2 regions of the Bradyrhizobium sp. B039 genome follow, and region 1 is predicted to be linked to the other one. Evidence: predicted binding sites of a transcription regulator. Region 1 holds the regulator's gene; the other holds the start of a gene.
The links. The regulator LexA, encoded in region 1, represses DNA repair genes until DNA is damaged. The targets are predictions, from matches to a motif close to TGTTCNNNNTGTGTTCNG.
Positions count from the first base shown of each region.

Region 2: AAFG50_RS13915 (DNA repair protein) is a predicted target of LexA. The motif match lies at 4,142-4,159, and genes of this name have one in related genera.

Region 1 covers NZ_CP152416.1:4,917,387-4,924,540, reverse strand. The annotation lists gene AAFG50_RS23015 (ComEC/Rec2 family competence protein) at 1-1,064, shown strand, start outside; gene AAFG50_RS23010 (GAF domain-containing protein) at 1,074-2,015, opposite strand; gene AAFG50_RS23005 (hypothetical protein) at 2,240-2,671, opposite strand; gene AAFG50_RS23000 (hypothetical protein) at 2,865-3,056, opposite strand; gene lexA (transcriptional repressor LexA) at 3,344-4,039, opposite strand; gene glp (gephyrin-like molybdotransferase Glp) at 4,215-5,426, opposite strand; gene AAFG50_RS22985 (hypothetical protein) at 5,650-5,868, opposite strand; gene AAFG50_RS22980 (HAD family phosphatase) at 6,034-6,660, opposite strand; gene AAFG50_RS22975 (alpha-hydroxy acid oxidase) at 6,675-7,154, opposite strand, start outside.
Region 2 covers NZ_CP152416.1:2,968,452-2,975,605, reverse strand. The annotation lists gene AAFG50_RS13925 (error-prone DNA polymerase) at 1-1,745, opposite strand, end outside; gene AAFG50_RS13920 (DNA polymerase Y family protein) at 1,742-3,391, opposite strand; gene AAFG50_RS13915 (DNA repair protein) at 3,291-4,076, opposite strand; gene AAFG50_RS13910 (UdgX family uracil-DNA binding protein) at 4,243-5,652, shown strand; gene AAFG50_RS13905 (inorganic phosphate transporter) at 5,751-7,154, shown strand, end outside.

The DNA.
Region 1 (7,154 bases):
GCTTCCAGATGTCGTTTGCGGCAACGCTGGGGCTGGTTGCGCTGGTGCAGATCGGCATGCCGAACCTGTTCGCTTCGCCCGATCATTCGGCGACCGCGCGCATCGCGATGTGGGGCGGCCGCGAGATCGCGATGCTGTTTCTGGCCTCGCTGATCGCGGGGCTTGCGACCACGCCCTATGCCGCCTTCCACTTCCACCGCGTCACCCCGTTCGGCGTGCTTGCCAACCTCGGGGCGATGCCGGTGGTGTCGGCGCTGGTGATGCCGGCGGGACTGCTCGGATTGCTCGCGGCGCCGTTCGGGCTCGACGGCGTGTTCTGGTGGCTGATGGGGATCGGCATCGACTGGATGGTCGCGGTCTCGCGCTGGGTGGCCGCGCTGCCGGGCGCGGTCGGCCGCATCCCGGCGTTCGGCATTGCGCCGCTGATCGCGGCGAGCCTCGGGATCATCGTGATGGGCCTGCTGCGCACGCCCTTACGCTGGTCAGGCGCGCTGGTGCTGTTGGTCGCGATCCTCTGGGGGCTGGCAGGCCGGCAGCCGGATATCCTGATCGCCGGGGACGGCCAGAGTGTCGCGGTGCGGGGCAGGGACGGGCACCTGCAAATGATCCGGGCGAACAAGGACGGCTTTCTGCTGAAGGAGTGGTTGGCTGCCGACGCCGATCCGCGCGATGCCGGTAGTCCCTCGCTCGCCGCCGGCGTGTCGTGCGACGAGGCCGGCTGCGTGACGCCGCTCGCCGACGGGCGCCTGGTCGCGCTGGCCTTGCGCATCGACGCTCTGGCGGATGATTGCAGCCGCGCTGCGCTGGTGGTGACGGCGCGACCGGCGCCACCGGATTGTGTGGCGATGGTGGTCGACCGGCAGCGACTCGCGGCGCAAGGCGCGCTCGCTCTGACACGGCGCGGCGACGGCTTTGCGGTTCAGGCGGTGAAAGCGAGAGGCACCGATCGTCCGTGGTCGCCGGCGACCGCCGGCGAGGGCGATTTCAGCGTGAGCCTTGCGCCGCAGGCGGCCGCCCCCCGGGACGCGACGCCGTTCGAGGCGGACATGCAGGCCGAGGATTGAGCGGACGGGCTACAGGTACCAGGCCAGCACGGCTTCGAGCCCAGCACTCCCGATTACCGGCAGGGCCACCATCTGGCTCAGTCCGATTGCGCGGGCCTCCGCGGCTGCGGCCGAGCCGTCGTGCCCGAGATCGTCGTTGAGCGCGGGCATGCCGGTGGCCCAGGCTCCGCCGATGCTGCCGTCGCCCCTGCCGATGGATTTGTCCGCATAGAGCGCGGCAAGGTCTGTCTGCGCGCTGCAATCGCCGGCGCGAAAGACCAGTGCCGAACGGGCCTCGTTCGGCACCCAGATCTCGAAGCGTCGCGCAATCGGCGTCGCCTGTGCGGACAGGAAAGTCAGCACCCAGGTCTGGTCGGTGCCGGTCCGATAGGGCACGCCGACGCCGAGATTGATCCCGACCTCGGCGGCGTCTTCCCAGCGCAGAAAACTCCTGGCGTTGTGCAGGTCCTTGATGATCAGCGGCAGGCCCGCTTTCCAGGTGCGTCCGGGCAGGCCGAAGCCGCGGGGAAACCTGGTGTGGCGGGAGTTGAATTCGAACATGTCGGCGGTGCCATAGTAGCCGTCGACGAGCCCCATCTCGTGGGAGCTATCGGGATCGTTGTGCCAGAGCTCGATCGCGCCGACATGCGCCTCGTCGTCGCCGCAGAACAGCACCATGACGGCCTGCAAGAATTCGCCTGAAAACACCGGCACCGCCACGCCACAGGTGAGGCCGGCCGCGAGCGCTTGGTCGGTCCGCTTGAAATAGGAGTTGGCGAATTTAGTGAGGATCACGGGATGGCCGCTGGCCCAGGCCTTGCCGGGAAGGCCCTCGTCGTATCCGAAGCGCAAGTCCTCGCTCACGGCCTTGAACGCAGACAGCCCTTCGCCGTAGAGGCCGCCGCCGAATTCCAGCCGCATGCGCGTCCGGTCCGGCACCCAGAGTTCAACGACGCGAATGAAGGTTTTCATCGAACGTGTCCGCCGCCTCAAGCCTTTGACAGCATCGGCGATCTGGCCGCGGAACGGACGTTCAAAATTCAGGCAGGGCCGCGCAAACTTCGTGCGATGGGCAGGTGCGAGCCTGATCTCGGCGGATTGGATTCCGGAAGACGCAAATCATACCATCTCGCCGGCCACGGCCGGCGATGGCAATTTCAATCCCGGCCCCGACCTCTGCGCCGGGGGGAGGTGCATCAGCCGATCGGCAGGCGTGTGATCGTCGGCCTGTCAGCGATGATCTCCGGCTTGTGTTCACGCTCGCCGGCCGGCTGGGTCACCGGCAATTGCAGCACGGTCGCGCGCTGGCCTTCGACGAGTTGCGTCACGAGTACGTATTTGCCGTCGGGGAATTCGATCGCGTCATGATGGCGATCGGGAATGTGCGGATCGATCTTGCCGAACTTGCCGACGCGGGAGTTGATGGTGCGCGTCCAGATCCAGCGATTGTCGTAGCGGACGTTGTCGGCGAAGGCGAGCTCCGTTCCCGGCAGCAGGCAGACCGCGACGGACATGTCGGCCTCGGAGGCGAAGCCGCGCGTCGAGGTGCCGCGGAAGGTGGTCGTGACGATCGTCTCGCCGACTTGTGCGGGACGCGTCGCGACGGCATGCAGGCTGTAGTCACACATCGGGTGCTCCTCATTCAGGGATAGCGACCCGCGCCTCCTTCGGAGGCACTGGCCTCTATCAGAGTGGAAGCATGTTAGCGTCTTCTTGGTTGTAGGCAAATCTGCGGCTTGGCTCCGCAGGCTGCCATCACAATATCTTTTTCAAATGCGTCAGGAACAAAAACCGCTTCCGTGCATTTGGCGTGCATCTTCGTCAGCGACCAGCAGGTGCCGACCAGCCCGAATATTGCCAGGCGGGTTGCGACGGCTGCGCGACGGCGTTGCGGGCATTGCGCAATTGCTCGCTCGTCGTCTGCGTTGCCCTGCGGGCATGGTGCGACTGTGCGGCGAAGGCTTGCGACGCGGATGCTGCGATCAGCGCCACCGTCAAAACGATCTTGCGCATTGATTGTCTCCTCGATCTCCAGGGCCACGAAGCGATGAGGGCTTCGTGCGGCGTGGCGAGGATGTAGCGCTAGCGGAGGGCCGGATAATCTGAGCAAAACCAGAAAGACTATCCAGCCGGAGCGGACAATCGTCCGCTCCAATCGTCAACGCGCGGGTCGCCAACCGGCGGGGCGCGCTTTAGGTGATTGCTTGAGCATGATCTCCGCGCAAGCGCGTCCTGCGCTTGTCGCGAGGGAAAACCGCTGCGCACTTTGCGCTAACGCGGCCCTCCAGTCCGGATCACACTCAGTACTTCCGGTACAGGCCGATCAGCTTGCCCTGAATCTTCACCCGGTTGGGCGGCAGGATGCGGACCTCATAGGCCGCATTGGCGGGCTCGAGCGCGATCGAAGCGCCGCGGCGGCGGAAGCGCTTCAGCGTCGCTTCCTCGTCGTCGATCAGCGCCACCACGATGTCGCCGGTGTCGGCGCTCTCATTGCGCTGGATCAGCGCCATGTCGCCGTCGAGGATGCCGGCTTCGACCATCGAGTCGCCGCGCACTTCGAGCGCGTAGTGCTCGCCCGAGCCGAGCATGTCGGGCGGTACGCTGATGGTGTGGCTGCGGGTCTGCAACGCTTCGATCGGCGTGCCGGCCGCGATACGGCCCATCACCGGCACCGCAACGGGGCGTTCGCCCTCGTCCGCGCTGGAGCTCGCTCGCACCTTGCCGAGATTGCCCTCGATGACGCTCGGCGTGAAGCCACGGCGGTTGCCAGCGGCGGCCTGCAGCTCGGGCAACTTGATCACCTCGATCGCGCGGGCCCGGTTGGGCAGGCGCCGGATGAAGCCGCGCTCCTCCAGTGCGGTGATCAGGCGATGGATGCCTGACTTCGAGCGCAGGTCGAGCGCGTCCTTCATCTCGTCGAAGGAGGGCGGCACACCGCTTTCCTTCAAACGCTCGCTGATGAATCGCAGAAGCTCGTATTGTTTGCGCGTTAACATCTCGACCAAATCCCCCGGTTGATGTCGTTCGATTCCGAGACGGTGAATTCAGCGGCGAGCCGCCAGATGCTCGAAACAAATCATGAACGGACACTATATGTTCGATATGTGTTCCGCAACTGCTTAATTTACCGTGAACGCGACAAAGTTCGCGGAACGCGCAGGACCAGTGCGTTCAGGCGGGCAGTCGCAGCACCTCGCAAGGCGCGCCTGCCTCGACCTTCGGCGCGAACGGCGCGCGCACGAGAAGTGCCTGCGCCGCAGCGAGATTCGCAAGCAGCGAGGAATCCTGATGATTGACGGGAAGGGCGACAAGCATGCCGTCGTCGCGCCGCTCCAGGCGCGCACGAAGATAGTCCTCGCGCTGGTCATTGGCACCGACATCGCGGCCGAGCACGGCGCGCTCGCGACGATGGTGAATCACGGCGCGGCCCGACAGGGCGCGAATCAACGGAACCATGAACAGGAAGCCACACACATAGGACGACACGGGATTGCCGGGCAGGCCGATCACACCCATCGCCCCTAGCCGGCCGTGCATCATCGGCTTGCCCGGCCGCATCGCGATCTTCCAGAACGCCATCGCAATGCCTTCGGCCTTCAGCGCCTGCTGGACCAGATCGTGGTCGCCGACCGAGGCGCCGCCGATCGTGATCAGGATGTCGGCGCCGCTCTCTCGGGCACGGCGGATGCCGGCTGTGGTGGCCTCCAGCGTATCGGCGGCAACGCCGAGGTCGATGGTATCTGCGCCCTCCTGGCGGGCGAGGGCGTGCAGGGCATAGCCGTTGGAATAGACGATCTGGCCGGGGCCCGGCGTGGTGCCCGGCATCACCAGCTCGTCGCCGGTGGCGAGGATCGCGACCTTCGGACGGCGGCGGATGGGCAGGTCCGGGTGGTTCATCCCGGCGGCGAGCGCGAGGTCGCGCTCGGTGAGCCGGGTTCCCTTGCGAAGGAGCACGTCGCCCTCGCGGAAGTCGACGCCGGCGGGCCGGATGTGCCGACCGGCGATAGCGGCTTCCTTGATCGTGATGCGCTTGCCCTCGGCGACCGTATCCTCCTGGATCACGACCGCGTCCGCGCCGGCGGGAACGACGCCGCCGGTGAAGATTCGTACCGCTTCGCCGGCGCCGACCGCTCCCGCGAACGGCCGGCCCGCCGCGACCTCGCCGATCATGGTGAGCTGCGCGTCGACCCTGGCCGCATCGGCTGCGCGCACGGCGTAGCCGTCCATGGCCGACATCGCCTCGGGCGGCTGGGTACGCCGCGCCGCGACGTCGCGTGCGAGCACGCGGTGGTAGGCCTCGTCGAGGGGAATCATCTCTTCAGGCAGCGGCTCCGCGCCGGCCAGCACCGCGGCGAGCGCGTCAGAAACCGGCATCAAGGCCACGGCGAAACTCCTGCTCGGAAAGTCTGGACGAATGGGCGGCAAGAGTTCTAGCCGAGCGCGGGCGATGAAGCAAAATGGGACCGGATCAGGATTTATCCTGCTTGATCCGTCCAGTCATGAGGGACCGTCAGCCCTGCCGCGGCATGATCTGACGGACGAGAAAGACGGGAACGAGCGTGGCCATGGCAAGGACGACAATGACGGGAGCCACGGCCAGCATCGGTCAACGACCGGTCTGGCGGTCCGGACGGAGGTCCGGCGCCACGTCGGGAGCCACGTCAGGGGGCTTGGGGCCTTGATCCTTGTCGGGCAGCGGATCGGCCTGGGATTTCAGGTCGGCGGCCTTGCTGATCAGCTTGGCGGAGAGGTCAGCATCCGAAGTCGTTCTGGCGAATTCGAGCAGAAGAGAGGCTTGTTTGGTGAGGTAGGTCTTGCCCAACACGATGATACGTCCGTCTGTAGAAGTCCCAACGGACTCAAGAGTCCGGAAGCGGGCATTCCGTTCCCGGAACTCTGTATAAAAATGTACAAAGCGATTTGGTTCCTCATCTCGGCCAGATCGGTTTCGGGAGCTCCCCGGTTTCACCCGCCGGCCGATGCGTCTCGATCAGATTCCCAGCGCCTCGAGCGCGTCGCCGACATCGCGGGGCGAGGTCACATGCACCGCGGTCAATCCGCGCGCCCGCGCTCCCTCGACGTTTTCGGCGAGGTCGTCGAAGAACACGATGCGCCTGGCGGGCACACCGATGGCCGCCACGACATGGTCGAACGCCGCCGCGTCCGGCTTGCGCAGGCCGATGCTGGACGACAGGTACAGCTCGCGGAAATGGCCGAGCAGGTCGGCGTATTCCTTCGAGAAATGGTCGACATGCGGCCGGTTGGTGTTGGAGAAGGCGTAGAGCGGCATCTGTTTCGCCGCACGCGGCAACAGCTCCGCGACATCGGGCATCTCACCCGCGAAGATCGCGTTCCAGCCCTCGAGGAATTGCGCATCCGAGATGCCGATCCCGAGCGAGGCGCGTAGCGAGGCGAAATACTCCTCGTCGCTGATCTTGCCGACCTCGTGCAGCCGATACGCCTCGCTGTCGCGCACATAGCGGGCAATGATCGCCTCCGGCTTGCAGCCGGCGTGTCTCGCCCAGCAGGCGATCGCCTTGGAGAAATCGATGTCGAGCACGACGCGCCCGAGGTCGAACAGAAGCGCATCCGCGCTGCCGGGAGAGAGCGAGGTCATTGCGTCCTTTCGGATCAGTACCGGTAAGGCTCGTGGTCGAACAACGGGAACGCGCTGAACACGCTCGGCGCGTTCGTTGCGGTGGCTTGGTGCAGGCAGGACTTGTTGACCTCGGCGAACGAGGTGGCGCCCAACAGGCCGAGGCAGCGCAGCACCTCGTCCTCCAGAAGCTCCAGCATCCGCGTCACGCCGGCTTCGCCGGCCGCCGCCAGCGCCCAGCATTGCAACCGGCCGATGCCGACGAGGTCGGCGCCCGCCGCGATCGCCTTGACGATGTCGGTGCCGCGGCCGAAGCCGCCATCGACCATGATCTTGGCGCGGCCCTTCACGGGCTCGACGATCTCAGGCAGCACATGCATGGCGCCGCGGCCGTGATCGAGCTGGCGGCCGCCATGGTTGGAGACGTAGATCCATTCGACGCCGTGATCGAGCGCGATCAGGGCGTCCTCGGCGGTGGCGATACCTTTCAGGATCAGCGGAATCTTGAACTTGTC
Region 2 (7,154 bases), 1.9 Mb from region 1:
CCGTCACACAGCATGTCGTAGACTTTGGGATCGTCCTGCGGAACGCTCGCCAGAACCCAGCGCTCGCCCTTGTGCTGGTCGATCAAGTCAAAACATTTGCGGATGCAGGTCAGCATGCCCAGCGCAAGCACGTCGACCTTCATCATGTTGAGCGCGTCGACGTCGTCCTTGTCCCATTCGATGAAGGTGCGGTCGTCCATCGCGGCGTTGCCGATCGGCACATAGGTGTCGAGCCGGTCCTGGGTGAGAACATAGCCGCCGACATGCTGGGAGAGATGGCGCGGGAATTCGATCAGCTCGGTCGCAAGCTCGACCGCGAGGTTGATCATGGGGTTTTGCGGATCAAGCCCGGCCTGCTTCACCTGCATGTCGTTGAGGCCACTGCCCCAGCTTCCCCAGACGGTGTCGGCGAGCGCGGCGGTGACGTCCTCGGTCAGGCCCAGCGCCTTGCCGACGTCGCGGATGGCGCTGCGCGGACGATAATGGATGATCGTGGCGATGATCGCGGCGCGGTGACGGCCATAGCGGCGATAGACATATTGCATCACCTCCTCGCGCCGCGAATGCTCGAAATCGACGTCGATGTCGGGCGGCTCCAGCCGCTCCTTGGAGATGAAGCGCTCGAACAAGAGATCGACCTTGGTCGGGTCGACCGAGGTGATGCCGAGCACGTAGCACACCGCTGAATTCGCCGCCGATCCCCGCCCCTGGCACAGGATGTTCTGGCTGCGCGCATAATGGACGATGTCGTGCACGGTGAGGAAGTAGTGCGCGTATTTCAGCTCGGCGATCAGCGCGAGCTCTTTCTCGAGCGTAGCACGCAGCTTGTCATCGATCTTGCCGGCGAAATATTTATCGACGCCCGCCCAGGTCAGATCCTCCAGATGCCCTTGCGCGGTCTTGCCCGGCGGCACCGGCTCGTCCGGATATTGATATCTAAGCTGGTCGAGCGAGAAGTCGATCTTGTTCGCAAAGCGCATGGTCTCCGCGATCGCGTCGGGGAAGTCACGGAACAGCCGCGACATTTCGCGCGGAGTTTTGAGAAAGCGCTCGGCATTGGCCTCGAGCTTTCGTCCGACCGCCTCGATCGTGGTCTTTTCCCGGATGCAGGTGAGCACGTCCTGGAGGGGACGGCGCGCAGGATCGTGATAGAGCACCTCGTTGGTCGCGAGCAGCGGCACCTTTGCCGTCGTCGCGAGATCGTCGAGCCGCGCCAGGCGGCGTCGGTCATCGCCACGATAGACCAGGCTCGCCGCCAGCCACACGCCCTCGGCGCGGGTCGCTTTGAGCTTTGCAAGGAAATCCAGCGCCTGCGCCGGCTCGAAGCGATGCGGCAGGGTCAAGACCAGGAGCTGGCCTTCCGAAAACGCGAGGAGATCGGAGAAGGCAAGACGGCACTCGCCCTTCTCGATCCGCGTGACGTCGTCGCCGCGCTTGCCCCGGGTCAGGAGCTGGCAGAGCCGGCCATAAGCGGCGCGGTCGCGCGGATAGACAAGAATGTCGGGCGTGCCGTCGATGAAGACGATGCGCGCGCCGATCAGCAGCTTCGGCTTGTGCAGCACCTTGTCATTGTCGAGCTCCTTGTAGGCCCGCACCACGCCGGCCAGCGTGTTGTGATCGGCGATGCCGATCGCGGAGATGCCGAGGATGCTCGCCTGGTGCACATAGGCCCGCGGATCCGAACCGCCCCGCAGGAAGGAGAAATTGGTGGTGATGCCGATCTCGGCATAAGCAGGCGTGTTCATGCGAAGAGACCGTGCACATACCAGTTGGGAGGAGCGGGCTTGCCGTCGGCGTCGAACACCTCTCCCTCGTAAAGACCGTCGCGAAAAATCCAGAAGCGCAGGCCTTCGGCATCCTCGATGCGGAAATAATCCCGCGTCAACTGCTTGCCGTCCTGACGCCACCATTCCATCGCGATGCGCTCGGGCCCTTCCACCCGCACCACCGCGTGTTTCGCGCGCCGCCAGGTGAATTGATGCGGCGGACCATCCGGCACGGTCGCGAACGGCACTGTGACCGGCTCCGGCTTGTCGAACAGCCGCAGGGGGCGCAGCGGCGGCTCGCCCTCGGCGCGCGCCGGCCATTCGGCCTGCATGGCGGCGGCAAGGTGATGCTGCGCCGGCGCGGCCAGCACCGCACATTCAGGGACATGCGTGTCCTGCGGCAGGTGCACGACGACGCGCTTTCCGCCGATCCGCGCCGCGATGCGGTCGATCAGCGCGGCGAGCTCGTCATTGTCGTGGACATGGGCGTCGAGATCGCGCTGCTCCTGCACCACGATCTCGGTGCGGCTCGCCGACAGCCGCACCATGTCGAAGCCGAAGCCGGGATCGAGGGGATCGGCGAGCGCATCGAGCCGCTCGCGGAACAGGCGGTCGATGACGGCGCTTCGCGTCACCGGCCGTCCGGTCTCGACCATGATCGCCCGCACCACGCCGTCGGTGCGGAAGAAGGCGGCTTCCAGCCGCCGCGCGCCCTTGCCCTGCTTCTCCATGGACGCGATCAACGTGTCGGCGAGCCGCGACAGCGTCATCGCGATCATCGTGTCGGTCGCGATCGGCTCGGCAAAGCGCTTCTCCACGATGTAGTCAGGCAGCGGCTTTCGCGGATTGATCGGCGCATCGCCCTGCCCCAGCGCGTGCGCGAGCAGCGTGGAGAACCGCGCGCCGAACCGCGCCGTGATCTCGTGGGCGCCGCGCGATGCGACATCGCCGATGGTCTTCAGGCCGGCACGGCGCAGGCCGGTGGTGATGGCCTCGCCCGCGCCGAGCGCGGACACCGGCAGCCGGCTGATCGCCTCCGCCTCCCCGCCATCGACGACGATGGTGCCGGAGACCTGGCGCGTCAGCGTCCGCGCGCAGACCGAGGTGCCGGCAATCGCCGCGCTGACGGCAAAGCCTTGTCGGCCGAGCGCGCGAATGAGCGTCTGCAACAGCGCGGCTTCGCCGCCGAACAGATGCGCGCAGCCGGTGATATCAAGGAACAGCCCGTGCGGCGGATCGAGCGCCACTAGCGGCGTGAAACGGTCGCACCAGTCGGCGATGTCGCTCAGCGTCTTCGCATCGGCGACGACATCGGCATCGAACACCCGCAAGTCCGGGCACATCGCCCGCGCATTGGCCAGGGGCTGGCCGATATGCAGGCCCAGCCGCGACGCCGCATCGTCAAGCGCATGGATCACCAGCGCATTGGTCTCTTTGATGACGACGATGCTGGGCTCGTCTTTTTGTTTTGACGCGTTTTCTTCACGCGAACCGGTACCCACTTCGCTCGAAAACGCTTTGGTCTTACCCAGCCCGCCGTTGAAGAACCGCTGGATCCGGTCGATGGGCAGGCGCGGCAGCCACAGGCTGAGAATACGTCGACGGTTCACTGAACTGGCACTCATCACATTTCCATTCCATGATCCACCGGCCGCACGGGCCATGACGATTGCGCAACAGCTCGGCATCGAAGCGCGGCGCGCCCCAGGCATTCCACATCGTGCCCGGCGGCGAATGCGCCGCGCGCAGCATCCATCTGGTCTCGGCAGTCGAGGGCAGCGGCTGCGCGGCCATCCGCAACAGCAGGCCGGTGACGCCGGAGCCTTGCGCGGCCAGCGTCAGCTTGCGGCTCGCCACGAGATCGAATTGCCGCGTCTCGCCCCAGAGCTCGAGCACGACCGCGCCGAGCGCATCGCAGGCCAGTGCATCGGCCGAAGTGCGCAGCGCACCCTCCACGTCGGCCGCGCGCACCATCACCACGCGGCGCGGGTCGAGGCCGAGCTCGGCGAGCCCGCTCATCGACAGCGCGCCGGCTTCCAGTTCCGAAAAATCCTGCCGCACCCACAACAGCGGCCGGCGCGCGGTCACGCGTCCCGCAACGCCCATGACAAACCCGGTCGCGGCGGCGCCCTGGCGCCCCTCGCAAAACACCTCGTGGATCGCCGCGCGCGCGAGCCCGCCCTTCAGCGCGCTGTCGACCTCGCCGTGGCCAAGCGCGACGCGATCATGCTGATGCACGACCTCCGCCGTCTCGATGCGCTCGATCTGGCTGCGCAAGGTCGCAAGCGCGCTTGTGCGTGCGCCGCTCATATACGCCGCTCCTTCAGAGGTGATTGCCGGTGGCTCTCAAAAAGAGAACCAGCGGCTGGCTCATTTGTTCATGATATGTTCTAATATAAAGCTAACGGCGCGCCTGGAGTCAATCGAATTGGCGCGCCCATGGATTCATGAGCGGAATCAAGAGGATTCGAGTGCCATGTACCTCGTCACCCTGGACAGCGAGACCGATTTCGACGGCTGGCGTAAAGCCGCACGCGCATTCGCGCTGCACCACGTCGCCCCAGCGGACGTGGTGTGGCACGTGCAAGGCCAGACGAAAGACCAGATGCCGCCCGGCCTGTCCGAAGCGCCGAGCCTTCCGCCGATCGAGACCGAGAGCACGTTCACCGTGCCGGCCAATTTCATCGAGCTTGCCCGCATCGCGATCCTGCATCGCGAGGGCGAGCGTTTTGCGCTGCTCTATCGCCTGCTCTGGCGGTTGAAGGCCGATCACGACCTGCTCGTAACGATGAGCGATCCCGACGTGGCGCAGGCAACCGCGATGGCTGGCAGCGTGCAACGCGATGCACAGCGGATGCGCGATCTCGTCCGCTTCCGCGAGATCGGGCGCGAGCAGAAGGCGCATTACGCCGCCTGGTTCGAGCCGGAGCATTACATCGTCGCATTCGCCGCGCCGTTCTTTGCGCGTCGTTTTGCCGACATGCCCTGGTCGATCCTCACGCCTGACGTTTGTGCCCATTGGAATGGTCACGCGATCTCCTTCACGCCCGGAATCAGCCGGACGGAGTGGCCGGCACCAGGCCGCCTGGAGGAAACCTGGCGGCGCCATTTCCAGCCCGGCCGGCTGATGACGACCGACGCGCCGGTGAAGCGCCGGAGGAACCTCCAGGACGCATCGGTACTTGGATCGATACTTGGACCCCTGCTCGCCGATGCCGAACGCTGGACCGGCGGACGGATCTCCCCACGTCCGGAAGCCATCATGGGACACAAAGCCGCCGCCAACGATCTCGAAGCGCTCCGCGAGGAGGCCGCGCATTGCCGTGCCTGCCCGCTCTACAAGGACGCGACGCAAACCGTGTTCGGCGAAGGCCCGAAAGACGCCACCATCATGCTGGTCGGCGAGCAGCCCGGCGACAAGGAAGACCTCGCCGGCCATCCCTTCGTCGGACCGGCCGGGCAGATGCTCGACCGCGCGCTGGAGGAAGCCGGCGTCGACCGCAAGAAGGTCTATGTCACCAATGCGGTGAAGCACTTCAAATTCGTGCCGCGCGGAAAGATCCGCCTGCACCAGAAGCCGGCAACACCGGAAATCAAAGCGTGCCGGCCATGGTTTGAGCGGGAAGTTGCGGCAATCCAGCCCGAGCTCATCGTCGCGATGGGCGCCACCGCCGCGCAAAGCGTATTCGGCAAGATCACCCCAATCGGCAAGACCCGCGGCCGGCTCATCGACCTTCCCGACGGCCGCAAGGCGCTGGTGACGGTGCACCCGTCCTATCTGCTGCGACTGCCCGACCCGGAAGCCAAAGTGCTGGAATATCAGCGCTTTGTCGAAGACCTGAAGATCGCCGCCAGCCTGCAGAGGAAATCCGCGCGCGCCGCCTAAATACGGGCGGGAAAACGCCTTTCAACCACCGCTTGTCATCCAGCCTTCAAATCCATCGCGGACAATACCCTTACCTGAAAGTTAAGGGGCGTCCAGACATGACCGATGTAGCATTCGACCGCGCGGTAGCCGATCCCGCGCCGATCCAGCCGGCCTCGCGGCCAAATCTCGACAAGGGCTTCAATCCGCTGACGATGATCCTGTTCTTCGGCATCCTCGCCGCGGGCCTGCTGTTCGTCGCCTACAGCATCTATGCCGACGTCAACGCGACCGGCACGCGGGTCACGACCTTCCTGCCCTACATCCTGCTGTTCGTCGCGCTGCTGATCGCGCTCGGCTTCGAGTTCGTCAACGGCTTCCACGACACCGCCAATGCGGTGGCGACCGTGATCTACACCCATTCGCTCCCGGCTGAAGTCGCCGTGATGTGGTCGGGCTTCTTCAACTTCCTCGGCGTGCTGCTGTCCTCCGGCGCGGTCGCCTTCGGCATCGTCTCGCTGCTGCCGGTCGAGCTGATCCTCCAGGTCGGCTCCAGCGCCGGCTTCGCAATGGTGTTCGCGCTGCTGATCGCCGCGATCCTGTGGAATCTCGGCACCTGGTATTTCGGCCTGCCCGCCTCGTCCTCGCACACGCTGATCGGCTCCATCATCGGCGTCGGCATCGCCAACGCCGTGATGCGCGGCCGCGACGGCACCTCGGGCGTGGACTGGAGCAAGGCTACCGAGATCGGCTACGCGCTGCTGCTGTCGCCGCTGGTCGGCTTCGCCTGCGCCGCCGTGCTGCTGCTGGTGCTCAAGTTCATCGTGCGCAACCCGGCTCTGTACGCCGCGCCCGAAGGCAACAAGGCTCCGCCGCTCTGGATCCGCGGCCTCCTGATCCTGACCTGCACCGGCGTCAGCTTCGCGCACGGCTCGAACGACGGCCAGAAGGGCATGGGCCTGATCATGCTGATCCTGATCGGCACCGTTCCAACCGCTTACGCGCTCAACCGCGCTCTGCCGGAATCCCAGGTCGCCCAGTTCCAGAAGACCTCGGATGCCGCCGCCAGGGTGATCTCGGCCAAGGGCGCCGGGCACAGCATCATCGGCGATCCCCGTCCGGCGGTGACGCAGTACATCGCGCTGCATCAGATCAACGAGGGCACCTATCCCTCGCTCGCCGTGCTGGTGAAGGATGTCGGCGACCAGGTCGCCAAATACGGCACGCTGAACAAGGTGCCGGCGGAAGCCGTCGGCAACACCCGCAACGACATGTACCTGACCTCGGAAGCGATCCGCTTCCTGATGAAGGACAAGGAGAACGATCTCAACAAGGACGAGGTCGCGACCCTGAACGCCTACAAGGGCTCGCTCGACGCCGCCACGAAGTTCATCCCGAACTGGGTGAAGATCGCGGTCGCCATCGCGCTCGGCCTCGGCACCATGATCGGCTGGAAGCGCATCGTCGTCACGGTCGGTGAGAAGATCGGCAAGACCCATCTCACCTACGCACAGGGCGCCTCC